Regions from separate parts of the Bradyrhizobium sp. LB13.1 genome, predicted to be linked through region 1. Evidence: predicted binding sites of a transcription regulator. Region 1 holds the regulator's gene; each other region holds the start of a gene.
The links. The regulator LexA, encoded in region 1, represses DNA repair genes until DNA is damaged. The targets are predictions, from matches to a motif close to TGTTCNNNNTGTGTTCNG.

Region 1 (4,894 bases):
ACCACGTCATTGCTGCGATCGGCGTGCCCGCCGAGCGTATCGTGTTCTTCGACGATCTTGCCGAGAACATCAAAGGCGCGCGGGCGCGCGGCATGACGGCGGTGCATGTGATCTCGCCGCGTGACGTCGGGATCGCCCTCAAGGCGCTGGGGATTTGACCGCCCGCCCCAGCACATTGCCAGGCAAGCCGACCTGCCGATCCGGAACAATTTCACCCCGGGGACGAGGAACCAAAACACTTTGTGCATTTTTAGACAGAGTTCCGGGAACGGAATGCCACCCTCCGGACTCTTGAGTCCGTTGGGACTTCTACGGACGGATGCATCATCGTGTTGGGCAAGACCTACCTCACCAAGCAGGCCTCTCTTCTTCTTGAATTCGCCAGGACAACCTCAGACTCGGCCCTTTCCGCCAAGCTCGTGAGCAAGGCCGCCGACCTGAAATCCCAGGCCGATCCGCTTCCCGACAAGGATCAGGGGCCGAAGGCGCCCGACGTAAGTCCCGAGCAGACAGCGACCTGATCGGTGCTGGCCGGGGCGGTCGTCATCTCGTCCCTGCCATGGTCACTCTCCTGCCGATCTGTCTCGTTCCTCGGATCATGCCGCGACGGGCTTGATCTTGCCTTCCAGAACAATGTGAAGCAGCGGGATGACTGTCCCCGCTCAGCTGTTTTTGCCTCTGCGCCCGCGCTCGGCTAGAAGACTTGCGGAACATTCGCCCGAACGTGCCGAGCAGGAGTTTTCGCCGTGGCCTTGATGCCGGTTTCTGACGCGCTTGCCGCGGTGCTGGCGGGTGCAGAGCCGCTGCCCGAAGAGATGGTTGCCATCGACGAAGCCTACCATCGCGTGCTCGCGCGCGACGCCGCGGCCCGGCGCACGCAGCCGCCACAGGCGATGTCGGCGATGGATGGCTACGCGGTGCGTGCGGCCGATGCCGCGACGATCGATTCGAAGCTCACCGTCATCGGCGAGGTCGCGGCAGGTCGGCCGTTCGCGGGAACAGTCGGCGCCGGCGAGGCCGTGCGGATCTTCACCGGCGGCGTCGTTCCCTACGGCGCCGACGCCGTCGTGATCCAGGAGGACACGGTCGCCGACGGCAAGCGCATCACGATCAAGGAAGCCGCGATCGCCGGACGGCACATCCGGCCCGCCGGTGTCGATTTCCGTGACGGCGACGTGCTCCTGCGCAAGGGAAGCCGTCTCACCGAGCGCGACCTCGCGCTTGCGGCCGGGATGAATCACCCGCACCTCTCCGTTTGCCGACGTCCGAAGGTCGCGATCCTCGCCACCGGCGACGAGCTGGTGATGCCGGGCACCACGCCCGGTCACGGCCAGATCGTCTATTCCAACGGCTACGCCCTGCACGCTCTCGCTCGCAGCGAGGGCGCCGAGACCATCGACCTCGGTATTGCCACCGACACGCTGGAGGCCACCACCGTCGGCATTCGACGCGCCCGCGAGAGCGGAGCCGACATCCTGATCACGACCGGCGGCGCATCGGTCGGCGACCACGATCTGGTCCAGCAGGCGCTGAGGGACGAAGGCATAACGATGGCGTTCTGGAAGATCGCGATGCGGCCGGGCAAGCCGATGATGCACGGGCGGCTCGGCGCGATGGAGGTGATCGGCCTGCCGGGCAATCCCGTGTCGTCCTACGTCTGCGCTTTCCTGTTCTTGGTGCCGCTGATTCGCGCTCTCTCGGGCCGTTCAGTGATTCACCATCGCCGCGAGCGCGCCGTGCTCGGCCGCGACGTCGGCGCCAACGACCAGCGGGAAGACTATCTGCGCGCGCATCTGGAGGAGCGCGACGACGGCACGCGCGTTGCCCTTCCCGTCAACCATCAGGACTCTTCGCTGCTTGCGAATCTCGCTGCGGCACAGGTACTTCTCGTGCGCGCACCGTTCGCGCCGAAAGCCGAAGCAGGCACACCTTGCGAGGTGTTGCGGCTCCCCGTGTGAGCGCCCCGACAACGCATGTTCCGCGAACTTCGCTCTGTTCACGGTAAATTAAGCAGTTGCGGAACACATATCGAACATATAGTGTCCGTTCATGATTTGTTTCGAGCGTGTAGCGGCTTATTGCTGAATTCAGCGTCTCGGAATCGAACGACATCAACCGGGAGACTTTGGTCGAGATGTTAACGCGCAAACAATACGAGCTTCTGCGGTTCATCAATGAACGTCTGAAGGAAAGCGGCGTGCCGCCCTCCTTCGACGAGATGAAGGATGCGCTCGACCTGCGCTCGAAGTCGGGCATCCATCGCCTGATCACGGCGCTCGAGGAGCGCGGCTTCATCCGACGCCTGCCCAACCGCGCCCGTGCGATCGAGGTCATCAAATTGCCCGAGCTCCAGGCCGCCGCCGGCAGCCGCCGCGGCTTCACGCCGAGCGTCATTGAGGGCAATCTCGGCAAGGTACGTGCGAGCTCCAGCCTGCCCGCGGACGATGGTGAACGTCCGGTCGCGGTGCCGGTGATGGGCCGGATTGCGGCCGGCACACCGATCGAGGCGTTGCAGACCCGCAGCCACACTATCAGCGTACCGCCTGACATGCTTGGCTCGGGCGAGCACTACGCGCTCGAAGTGCGCGGCGATTCCATGGTCGAGGCCGGCATCCTCGACGGCGACATGGCGCTGATCCAGCGCAACGAGAGCGCCGATACCGGCGACATCGTGGTGGCGCTGATCGACGACGAGGAAGCAACCCTCAAGCGCTTCCGCCGCCGCGGCGCATCGATCGCGCTCGAGCCCGCCAACGGCGCCTATGAGGTGCGCATCCTGCCGCCGAACCGGGTAAAAATTCAGGGCAAGCTGATCGGGCTGTACCGAAAGTACTGAGCCCGTACGGCAGTCACGCAATACCAATTGGAGTGGACGGATTGCCCGCTCCGGCTGGATAGTCATCCTGGTTCTGCACAGATTATCCGGCCGCTTCTCCGGCGGCCCATCCTCGACACGCCGCACCAAGCATCCCAGAGGCTTCGCGGCGTTCCGGTTTGAGGAGACGTCATGCGCAAGGGCATCTCCGGCCGCTGACGTGCGCGACCGAAATGCCCAGGAGCAGGCTTTGTTCCTCGCCGATTCGGGAAAGATAATGTGATCGCGGCGTGCGGAAACCAGCCGCAGATTTGCCCATAACCAAGCAGAGGCTTGTGTGTTTCCACTCTGATAGGGGCCTGCGCCTCGATAAGAGACGCCGGTTGCTATCCCAGCATGAGGAGCACCCGATGTGTGACTACAGCCTGCATGCCATCGCGTCGCGCCCCGCCGAAGTCGGCGAGACGGTCGTCACGACAACCTTCCGCGGCACCTCGACGCGTGGTTTTGCGTCCGCAGCCGATCCGACTGTGGCCGTCTGCCTGCTGCCGGGAACGGAGCTCGCCTTCGCCGACAACATCCGCTACGATAATCGCTGGATCTGGACACGCACGATCAATTCCCGTGTCGGCAAGTTCGGCAAGATCGATCCGCACATTCCCGACCGCCATCATGACGCGATCGAATTCCCCGACGGCAAATACGTGCTGGTGACCCAGCTTGTCGAAGGACAGCGCGCGACCGTGCTGCAACTGCCGGTGACGCTGCCGGCCGGCGAGCGCGAGCACAAGCCGCAGATCATGGCCGACAGGCAGCCGACCATCACGCGCCTGCCGATCGGCTGACACGGTCGCCCTCCGGCCACGGGATCGGAGGCCAGGATTGATTTGCAATCGCCGGCCGTGGCCGGCGAGGTGGTGTGGTTTGCGTCCAGCGAATCCGATCGGATGCACCAGCCCACTGCATCTCTCCGCACGATCCGATTAATCGTCGGCTTGCAAATCGATTTCCGCCGGCGTTGCGTCCTTGCTGCGTGGCGGGATCTTTTTCGGCGCAAGACTGCCGTCGAAATCACCTTCGCCTGCGCCGGCCGGCAACCAGGGACGGCTCGTGCCTCTTTCCCTCACCGCCTGAACTGCAAAGCCGTCACCACGCTGCGTCAGCGCCAGCGCGCTCTGGCTCGCGAGCCGCCGTCGATCGACCACCATCGCGGCGCAATCGGGCGGCGCGGGACGTGCCGTCACCACCAGCGCGGCGCGGTTGCAATCGTCCGCCAGCGCGTCGATGCGCAGTGCCAGCGCGACCAGCCGCCCATCGGCGAGCGGCGTCACGCAGCCGGATTCATCGCAAGACACGCCGGCCGCCAGCGAGGTGCTGGCGGCATCGCGCGGATCGGCGTCGGCAGCCAACCACTCCTTGAGCAAAAAGCTATCCTTGCTCGTCTTGATCAGGTGAAGATGTCCGTCCTTGCCCCGCACCGCGACGCTCTGGCCATCCCCGGCAATCAGGATGTCGGGCTGCCGCACCGACAGCCCCCAGAGAATCGCGACCAGCAGCACCAGTACGCCGGACCAGCGCAGCGGCGTGCGCAACAGGCCCAGCACGATGATCCCCAGGCTCGCCGCGATCAGCGGCGCGATGCCGAAAGCCGGGATGCGGCCGATCGCGCCCGGCAATGCCGCGACCCAGCGCGAGACCACGACCATCCAGTCGATGCCGATCCCCATCAGCCACCAGAACACGCTATCGAGCCCGAAGGGAGCCGCAAGCAGCCCGAGCAGCCCCGCCGGCATCACCAGCGCCGAGACCACCGGCATCGCACCGAGATTGGCGAGCACGCCGAACGGGGTGACGCGGTGGAAGTGGAAAGCGGCATAGGGCGTGGTCGCAAGTCCCGCGATCAGCGAAGCCATGAACAGCATCGCGATCTCGCGCCCGCCCCACATCGCAACGCGCGCTGTCGCCGAATGATCGGGCGATGCGAACAGGTTCGGCATGCCGATCTGCACCAGCGCCACCAGCCCGAGCGTCGCGGCGAACGACATCTGAAATGTGGGACGCGGATTCCTAATTCATTCG
Region 2 (4,894 bases), 4.6 Mb from region 1:
GCTCCAGAATATCGACGCGCACGGCACGCTCGCCGGCCTGCTTGTAGCCGAGCACGCGATAGGCATCGCGCGGCAGCTGCTTGTCGACCGGGAACGAGGTGCGGCCCGAGCTCGCCAGATGCTGCGCGCCCGACAGCGCGGAGGGATCGACGTTGTCCTGCTTCAGCGCCCAGAGCAGCGCGGCCAGCGCGCGCCCGGCCGGCTTCAGCAGGCCGGGGAAATAGATGTGATAGGCGCCGAAGCGGACGCCATATTTGCGCAGGACGGCGCGCGAGGGCTGGTCGAGGTCCTTCAGCTCGTTGGCGATCTTCTGGCGCTCCAGCACGCCGAGCGCCTCGACGAGCTGGTAGGCGATGCCGCGGGCGATGCCGGTGACGTCCTCGGCCTTCGACAGCTCGAACATCGGCCCGAGCAGCTTTTCGATGTGCGTCTTGAGCCAGAGGTCGAGCCTGGCCTGCACCTTGTCGCGGGGGCCGCCGGTCAGGCGTTCGTCGGAGATGATGCGGATGCGCGGATGCAGCGCGTCCTCTGCGGCAGACAGCCGCGCCACGGCGTCGCCGGTCCAGCGGATCATGCCTTCCGAGGTCAGCACGAACTGCTCGTCCGGCGCGTTGCCCAGCTTTTCGGCGCGCGCGTTGATCTCGCCGGCGAGCACGGCCTGCGCTGCCGCCTGCAACGCTTTCGCATCGGAGCCGGCTTCCGCCGCATCCGGTGCAAAGGTGAAGCCATCGAGGCGGCCGATGACATGGCCTTCGACGATGACTTCGCCGGTCTTGCCGATTTCAGTATTCAAGCTCGTGTTCTCCCGCAGGCGGCGCATCAATACACTGGTCCGGCGATCAACGAAACGCTCAGTCAAGCGTTCATGGAGCGCATCCGATAATTTATTTTCGACCTCGCGGGCGATTCCCTGCCAGCGTTCGGGGTCTTTCAGCCAGTCCGGGCGGTTGGCGACGAAGGTCCAGGTGCGAATCTGTGCGATCCGGGCCGAGAGGGTGTCGATATCACCGTCGACGCGGTCGGCCTGGTCGATCTGGGTCCTGAACCAGGAATCGGGGATGCATCCCTTCTGCATCAGGAAGCCGTACAGCGTGGTGACCAGCTCGGCATGGGCGGCCGGCGACAATTTTCGGTAGTCCGGGATCTGGCAGGCGTCCCACAGCCGCTCCACGGCGTCCTTGCCATGCGCGACATCGCGCACCTCGGCGTCGCGGGCGGCATGGTCGAGCACGCGCATGTCCTCGGCGATCGGCGCGCGCGTCAGCGCCTCATGGCCGGGGCCCAGGTTCAGGGACACCTGGAGCGCGCCGAGCGAGGCAAAATCCAGCTTCGAATTGCGCCATTGCAAAACCTTGACGGGGTCGAAGGTGTGGTTCTGTAGCGCATTGACGAGTTCGGGCTCGAACGGCCCGCAGCGGCCGGTGGTGCCGAAGGTGCCGTTGCGGGTGGCGCGGCCGGCACGGCCGGCGATCTGGGCGAATTCGGACGGCGTCAGGCGGCGGAACTGGTAGCCGTCGAACTTGCGGTCGGAGGCAAAGGCGACGTGGTCGACGTCGAGATTGAGGCCCATGCCGACGGCGTCGGTGGCGACGAGATAATCGACCTCGCCGTTCTGGAACATCGCCACCTGCGCGTTGCGGGTGCGCGGCGACAGCGATCCCAGCACCACGGCGGCGCCGCCATGCTGACGGCGGATCAGCTCGGCGATGGCGTAGACCTCGTCGGCCGAGAAGGCGACGATCGCGGTGCGGCGCGGCTGGCGCGTGATCTTGCGGTCGCCGGCGAATTCCAGCTGCGACAGGCGCGGCCGCGTGATCATGGAGACGCCCGGCAGCAGCCGCTCGATGATCGGGCGCATCGTCGCTGCGCCCAGCAGCAGCGTCTCGTCGCGGCCGCGGCGGTTGAGGATGCGGTCGGTGAAGACGTGACCGCGCTCGAGATCAGAGGCGATCTGCACCTCGTCGACGGCGAGGAACGAGACGTCGAGATCCCGCGGCATCGCCTCAACGGTGGAGACCCAGTAGCGCGGCGATTTCGGCTTGATCTTCTCCTCGCCGGTCACAAGCGCGACGGCATCGGGGCCGACCCGCGCGGCGATCTTGTTATAGACCTCGCGTGCGAGCAGGCGCAGCGGCAGCCCGATCATGCCCGAGGGATGCGCGAGCATCCGCTCGATGGCGAGATGGGTCTTGCCGGTGTTGGTCGGCCCGAGCACCGCAGTGACGCCGGCGCCGGGGAGCCGCTCGGAAGCGAAGGGGGAGGAGGAAAAGGGCATCTCAGAGATTAGGTAATGGCGATTGGGGCGAATGTCAGTGCTGTTTTGGGGCGGGCCGGAGGCTGGGCCTTGCTCCTCATCCTGAGGAGCGCGTCAGCGCGTCTCGAAGGATGAAGGCCCCGGATGGTGCCGGGTCCCTCGCCCTTCGAGACGGCCGCTTACGCGGCCTCCTCAGGGTGAGGAGATCAAGCAGCGGAGAATATGGTGACGCTCCCCAAACCCCGCGCAACTGTCTCACTTTGCGACGCTTTTCCCTTTGTCTTTAAGCTTCGGAACGAGTTGAGAACGAATCGCGGCCGAATCGCAGACTCCCCATCAGTCCTGTTCCGTTCACGCAACATGTCGCGGGAGACTTATTGACTGCGCACTAGATGGAGTTTCGGGCTGCCGCACAAGCAACGTTTCGGTGGCACGTTCCTTAAAATTGGGGATGGCGCGGAGTCGAATCAGAATCGGCGAGGAGTCAAATGGATTCCCTGCTCAAGGCCCCCCTCCAATGCAAAACCGCGAAAACAACCCCATGCACAGTAGGTAAGTCACTGAAATCACTTAACTTTGTTTTCGACAAAACGGGCGGGCGCCAGACCTATTGCGTCTTCGCGACCCGCGGCGGCTGGGCTGACGTGATGAAGCTGGTGGCTTCCAGCATCGCGGGCCCGAGCGGCGTCGGCACTTTCAGCCAGAACGGGACCAGGACGCGCGTGCCCGCCACCGGCGCGAAGGCGATCTCGATGTTGCGCTGGGCGGCGAGGTATTTGATCACGGGGCGGTCGGGGATGTAGCCCGCCACAGGCACGAAGAACAGCGAGCAGACCACGACCGGGCCGTGATAGCCTTTCTCCGCCTTCACGGTCTCCATGCGCTTGAAATCGAGCTTGAGCTCGTAGCGCATGCGGCCGTCGAACACGGCGGCGCTGCCGTGGCAGGCGTCCGGCGACAGCACGTCGCCGGTGCCGGGCACGCGCACCAGCGAGGCCGTCATCGGATCCCAGACGCCACGGCGATGCGCATCGGTGACGACGATGCGGTCTGCATCGACCGGGGGCTCCGGTACGATGGCAAAATCCTTCACGTTGCCCTTGTCGAGCGTGATGCGGATTTCCTCGGTCTTTTTCGAGGTGGTGGTGGAGGCCTGGTAGCCGGTCGCGACCAGCGCGCCGTTGACCACCCGCCCCTGGCTGGCGCCGGTGCCGGACCCGCCCGCGAACGACTTCAGCAGCCCCGTGGTGCCGCCCGAGGCGGCTGCGGCGAACACGTCGTCTCCGATATCGATGTTCCAAGCGCCTCGCCCGACGGGAATGCCGGCCAGTGAGGCCTCATATTGCGCCTCGAGCTTGCCTTGCGCCGCCGCGGGCTCCGCCGCCCACGCCAGAACCAGCCCGCACAGGGCCGCCATGGCCAGCCGGCCGGCAGAGCGCGGATCGCTTGCGCGCCGCTCCGTTGAGCGCAGGCCGGGCGCATGATGAGGCGTTGTGAGCACGAAACAATCCAATCGGAGCGCGAACGGTTGTTACTTAAGCCAAATACCACGGCAAGCAATGTGTCCGGGCATGTCCGCTTCCGAACTCCACTGAACTCTTCGGGTGCGAATACGCCCTTTATGTGATGGTAAAGCGCTTGAAACACTGCCGTTTTGGTGATCGGGGGATTGCTCCGGGCTCCAGTACCTCTCCCGCTTGCGGGAGAGGTCGCGCGAAGCGCGGGTGAGGGTTTTCTCCTCTCGGAGACACTGCCTGTGATAACGAGTGCCCCTCCGCGGAGGCACCCCCACCCCGGCCGTCCCCCGCAAGCGGGAGAGGGGGTGGACCGCCGCCGGCGTGGAGCACGAAACCCGCCCCAAAACCTTGACGGCTCGCCGCTTCCCCCCTATACGTCCGCCCGCTCCCTGCAAGGACAGAGAATTTGCCCGTGGCGCCCCGAATGGCGGCCGCACATCGTTGGGAAAGATTGAGGATTTTGCCATGTCTCGCCGCTGCGAATTGACGGCCAAGGGCCCCCAGGTCGGCCACACGGTCAGCCACTCCAACATCAAGACCAAGCGCCGCTTCCTGCCGAACCTGGTCAACGTGACCTTCATCAGCGAAGCGCTGGGCCGCAACGTGCGCCTGCGCGTCTCCACCAGCGCGATCAAGAGCGTCGACCACAATGGCGGCCTCGACCCCTTCCTGATCAAGGCCAAGGCCGCCGTGCTGTCGCCCCGCGCCCTCGAGCTGAAGCGCGCCATCCAGAAGAAGGTCGGCCCGACGCCCGCGCCGGCGAAGAAGGCGAGCTAAGAATTTTCGAATCGAGCGGGGGCTTGCGTCGCGGGGCGTAGGCTTAGCCGGATCAAGTTTTGCGTGACGGCTGGATCGAAAGATCCGGCCGTTTTTGTTTTTGGGCTATTCAGCCAGATCTCACCCGGCGAGTGGCTTTGAAATCTTGCCAGCCTTTCGCCCTCAATTTGCAAGCAGCGCACTCGCCGCAGCCGTAGCCCCACTCGTGTCGCGCGTCGCGATCACCCAAATAACAAGTGTGACTAAGCTCTTGAATCAGCGCAACCAGTTCCTCGCCCCCGAGTTCTTCTGCAAGCTGCCAGACGCCCTTCTTATCCAGACTCATCAACGGGCACTGCACGCGAAA
Region 3 (4,894 bases), 100 kb from region 1:
CGGCCGCCCTTGACGTTGAAGGAGAAGCGGCCGGGCTCGTAGCCGCGTGCTTTCGACTCGGGCAGGCCGGCGAACCATTCGCGGATCGGCGTGAAGGCACCGGTATAGGTCGCGGGGTTGGAGCGCGGCGTGCGGCCGATCGGCGACTGGTCGATGTCGATGATCTTGTCGATATGCTCGAGGCCCTCGATGCGGTCGTGCGGCGCGGCGCCCTCGCTGGCATTGTTCAGCTTGCGGGCGATGGCCTTGTAGACCGTGTCGATCAGCAGCGTCGACTTGCCGCCGCCGGAGACGCCGGTGACGCAGGTGAACAGGCCGAGCGGAATTTCGGCGGTGACGTTCTTGAGGTTATTGCCGCGCGCGTTCACCACCTTGATGGTGCGGCGATGGTTCGGCGGGCGCCGCTCCGGCACCTCGACCTCGAGCTCGCCGGTGAGATATTTTCCGGTGAGCGATTTCGGGTTGCGCATGATCTCGGCGGGCGTGCCTTCGGCGATGATGTTGCCGCCATGCATGCCGGCGCCGGGGCCGATATCGAGCACGTAATCGGCCAGCAGGATCGCGTCCTCGTCGTGCTCGACCACGATCACGGTGTTACCGAGATCGCGGAGCCGCTTCAGCGTGTCGAGCAGGCGCGCGTTGTCGCGCTGGTGCAGGCCGATCGAGGGCTCGTCGAGCACGTAGAGCACGCCGGTCAGTCCGGAGCCGATCTGCGAGGCCAGGCGGATGCGCTGGCTCTCGCCGCCGGACAGCGTACCGGAGGAGCGGGACAGCGTGAGATAGTTCAGGCCGACGTCGAGCAGGAAGGTCAGGCGCTCGCGAATCTCTTTCAGGATGCGGCCGGCGATCTCGTTCTGCTGCGCGTTCAACGCCTCCGGAACGGTCTCGAACCACGCGCCGGCGCCCTTCACCGACATCTCGGAGATGTCGCCGATGTGCTTGCCGCCGATCTTGACGCAGAGCGCCTCGGGCTTGAGCCGAAAGCCGTTGCAGCCTCCGCAGGGCACGTCGTGGAAATATTTCGACAGCTCCTCGCGCGCCCACTCGCTTTCGGTCTCGCGATAGCGGCGGTTGATGTTGGTGATGACGCCCTCGAACGGTTTCTTGGTGTCGTAGGAGCGGACGCCGTCTTCATACGAGAACTTGATCTCGTCCTCGCCGGAGCCGTGGAGGATCGCGTTCTGCGTCTTCTTCGGCAGATCCTTCCATTTGGTGGTCAGCGTGAACTTGTAGTGCTTGCCGAGCGCAGTCAGCGTCTGAATGTAATAGGGCGAGGAGGACTTGGCCCAGGGCGCGATCGCGCCCTTGCCAATGGGGAGCTCCTTGTCGGGGATGACTAGGTCTTCATCGACATGCTGCTCGACGCCAAGGCCGCCACAGGCGGGGCAGGCGCCATAGGGATTGTTGAAGGAGAAAAGCCTGGGCTCGATCTCAGGGATGGTGAAGCCGGAGACCGGGCAGGCGAACTTTTCCGAGAACAGCATGCGCTCGGGTCCGCTCTTGTCGTGGATCTTTGCGGTCTTCTTTTTCTCTTCCGCGGGTGCTGCCGCAGCCGGCGCATCAGCGAACTCGATGACGGCGAGGCCCTCGGCGAGCTTCAGCGCGGTCTCAAAGCTTTCGGCGAGGCGCTGGCCGATGTCGGCACGCACCACGATGCGATCGACGACGACGTCGATGTCGTGCGGGAATTTCTTGTCGAGGGTCGGCGCCTCGCTGAGCTCATGGAAGGTGCCGTCGATCTTGACGCGCTGAAAGCCCTTCTTGAGCCATTCGGTGAGCTCTTTCCGGTACTCGCCCTTGCGGCCGCGCACGACCGGCGCGAGCAGATAAAGGCGCGTGCCCTCGGGCAGCACCAAGACGCGATCGACCATCTGCGAGACGGTCTGGCTCTCGATCGGAAAGCCTGTGGCCGGCGAATAGGGCACGCCGACGCGCGCCCATAACAGGCGCATGTAGTCGTAGATTTCGGTGACGGTGCCGACGGTGGAGCGCGGGTTCTTCGACGTCGTCTTCTGCTCGATCGAGATCGCCGGCGACAATCCGTCGATCTGGTCGACGTCGGGCTTCTGCATCATCTCCAGGAATTGGCGCGCATAGGCCGATAGCGATTCGACGTAGCGGCGCTGGCCCTCGGCATAGATGGTGTCGAAGGCGAGCGAGGATTTGCCGGAGCCTGACAGCCCCGTGAACACCACCAGCTTGTCGCGGGGAATCTCGACGTCGACGTTCTTGAGGTTGTGCTCGCGCGCGCCACGGATCGTAATTGCGCGCAGATTTGATCCCACGTTCGGCTGTTGGCGCTTCGCCTTGATCACTTCATCCATCCTGGTGGTCCTCAAGAATCCCAAAGGCGCGCGATCGCGCCAACGCTGAAGGCGCGCTTCGCCCGGAACCGGGATCGGCGCCGATGGGTATGTCAGCGAACGTAGGAAGAACGAGGAGGGATTTCCAGTGGCCTTTGCGAATCGTCAACGGATTGTTGGCGCGCTGGCGGCATCTGGCAGCAGGAGGGCCAGCGGAACTACGCTGCAGGAGACCGCGCAAACAAAAAGGCCGGCGCAAGGCCGGCCTTTCGTAACGATGTGACGTCGGTCGTGCAGATCAGTACTTCGCGACGATCGGACCGCCGAAGCGATAGTTCAAGCGAACCGTGGCCATATCCACGTCCTGCTTGATGCTGTCGCTGCGGGTGTTCACACCGAGGAAGGTGAAGCTGTCGGTGTGCTTGCCCATGAACAGGTGGTTATATTCGACGGCGACCGACCAGTTCGGAGCGAAGCCGAACTCGATGCCGGTGCCGACCGTGCCACCCCAACGGGTTTCGTTGGCGGTATCGAGGGTGACGCCACCCAGAGTGCCGCTGAAACTTGTTGTGGGTGACGGCCGCGCCGCCCTTCACGTACCAGAGCACGTTGTTCCAGGCATAACCCACCTGACCGGTGAAGAGGCCGATGGCGTCGATCTTGGTGTTGTTCACCAGCGGGAAGAACGCGGCGGGCGAGCTGGTGTTCGAGCCCTTCAGGTCAGCCCAATCGCCCTGGGCTTCGAGGCCGAACACCCAATTGCTGGACTGCCAGCGATAGCCGATCTGGCCGCCGACGATGGCGCCGGTTGCATTGTGGCAGCCTTCAGCCGTGACGGGGACTGGTGCGCCAAGCACCGAGGTCGTATCCCAGCAATTGTGGCTCGAGCCACCACCGGCGTTGGCGCCGATGTAGAAGCCGGTCCAGTTGTAGACCGAAGCCATAGCCACCGGAGCCTTGGTGTAGGGGCGCGCCGCGAGATCAGCGGCCGAAGCCGGGGCAGCGAGAGCGAACAAACAGGCCGAAGCCAACAAAATCTTTTTCATTTTCAACTAATCCCAGTCCCCAGTTTCTGTTGCCCTCCCTATTCGGGAAAGGCATCGGACACTCTCGTCCAACTGATGTCACTCTTACACTACTAAAGCCGCAAGTTGTGTGTCCCACCGGCCACAGCAGCCTGAAAATGGAGCACTTGTTGACCTGTTATTCCCGTCGGGGAACGGAAACGAAAAGGCCGGCGCGAAGGCCGGCCTTAGAGTTCTTGAATGATGTCAGTTGGATCAGTACTTCGCGAGGACCGGACCGCCCCAGCGATAGTTCAAGCGGACAAGCCCCATATCGACATCCTGGCTAATTCGGTCGCTTCCGAATGTTGCGCCCGCGGGCGTTGTGAAGCCGATCGTGCGATTGCCAAGGAAGATGTGGTCGTACTCAAAGCCCAGCGACCAGTTTGGTGCGAAGCCGAACTCCAAACCGGCTCCGACCGTCCCACCCCAGCGAGTTTCACGCGCCGAAGCCAGCAGCGTACCCGCGCCGGGCGTACCTGCGGCGGCATAGACGTCGTACTTGTCACCGACCACGGCGCCGCCGCCCTTCACGTAGAGCAGCACGTTGTTCCAGGCGTAACCGACCTGACCGGTGATGAGCCCGAAAGAATCGATGCGAGAACGGTTGCGATCACCGGTCACCAAAGCGGTGCCCGGAAACAGTGTGCTCACGTTGTCGCCCCGGAAGTCGGCCCAGTTGCCCTGGCCTTCAAAGCCGAACACCCAACTGGCCGTCTGCCAGCGATAGCCGATCTGCCCGCCGACGGTGCCGCCTGTCGCATTGTGACAGCCTTCGCCGACCAATGTACCGGTCACCGGCGTAACGAAGTCCCAGCACTTGTGGCTCGACCCGCCGCCGCCGTTGATGCCGATGTAGAAGCCGCTCCAGTCATAGATGGTCGCAACCATCGGCGCCGGAGCCTTGTTGTAGGGACGTGCCGCCAGATCGGCCGCGCTCGCGGGAGCCGATACGCCCAACGCCACGGCACCGATTGCGCCAAACACAAGCTTATTCATTGCCAGTCTCCCCAGGTTCGTCGCTTCTTGTTGATCCGAAGCGGCTGATCAGGCGTGACGCCCATATGAACTAAGTCCGAGGCGACGGTAGCTCCATCGAGCGGCAGAGTCCGTCGCCCGGATGCAACAATGGCAGGCGGTGAAAGCGCCAATAACTTGCTGAATGTTAAGTTGTTCTGCTCTTCGGACGGGAACCTACAAAGGTTCCATCCAACGCTTCTGCAGATGAAGCATCCGCGAGCGACCGAAAGTCGGGTTTGCAGGAACAAATCTGGAACGAGATCCAAATAGATGCTATATTTGGGGATAACCGGAGGGATCGTGGGCTGAGCGTCCCTTGCGAGCGTATAGGGTCCGCAACAGGGTGGCAGAGGCCGCGGGCGCGGCCCCGCCTCGTGAAATTCAGTGGCATTCAAATTCAGTGGCATTCGGAGTGGAGAGCGGCGATGGCGGGAAGTGTCAACAAGGTCATTCTGGTTGGAAATCTCGGCAAGGATCCTGAAATCCGCCGCACCCAGGACGGGCGGC

Region 2: a site for LexA is predicted at 2,546-2,563, ahead of ACVWYI_RS00610 (helicase-related protein). Genes of this name have one in related genera too.
Region 3: a site for LexA is predicted at 2,420-2,437, ahead of uvrA (excinuclease ABC subunit UvrA). Genes of this name have one in related genera too.

What each region holds. Positions count from the first base shown of each region.
Region 1 covers NZ_JBSRYQ010000001.1:4,688,292-4,693,185, forward strand. The annotation lists gene ACVWYI_RS22315 (HAD family hydrolase) at 1-158, shown strand, start outside; gene ACVWYI_RS22320 (hypothetical protein) at 330-521, shown strand; gene ACVWYI_RS22325 (molybdopterin molybdotransferase MoeA) at 747-1,958, shown strand; gene lexA (transcriptional repressor LexA) at 2,135-2,836, shown strand; gene ACVWYI_RS22335 (hypothetical protein) at 3,226-3,660, shown strand; partial or broken gene ACVWYI_RS22340 (ComEC/Rec2 family competence protein) at 3,799-4,872, opposite strand.
Region 2 covers NZ_JBSRYQ010000001.1:127,678-132,571, forward strand. The annotation lists gene ACVWYI_RS00610 (helicase-related protein) at 1-2,275, opposite strand, end outside; gene ACVWYI_RS00615 (DUF3108 domain-containing protein) at 2,862-3,671, opposite strand; gene rpmB (50S ribosomal protein L28) at 4,237-4,548, shown strand; gene ACVWYI_RS00625 (7-cyano-7-deazaguanine synthase) at 4,658-4,894, opposite strand, start outside.
Region 3 covers NZ_JBSRYQ010000001.1:4,588,100-4,592,993, reverse strand. The annotation lists gene uvrA (excinuclease ABC subunit UvrA) at 1-2,324, opposite strand, end outside; partial or broken gene ACVWYI_RS21855 (outer membrane protein) at 2,602-3,349, opposite strand; gene ACVWYI_RS21850 (outer membrane protein) at 3,584-4,366, opposite strand; gene ACVWYI_RS21845 (single-stranded DNA-binding protein) at 4,813-4,894, shown strand, end outside.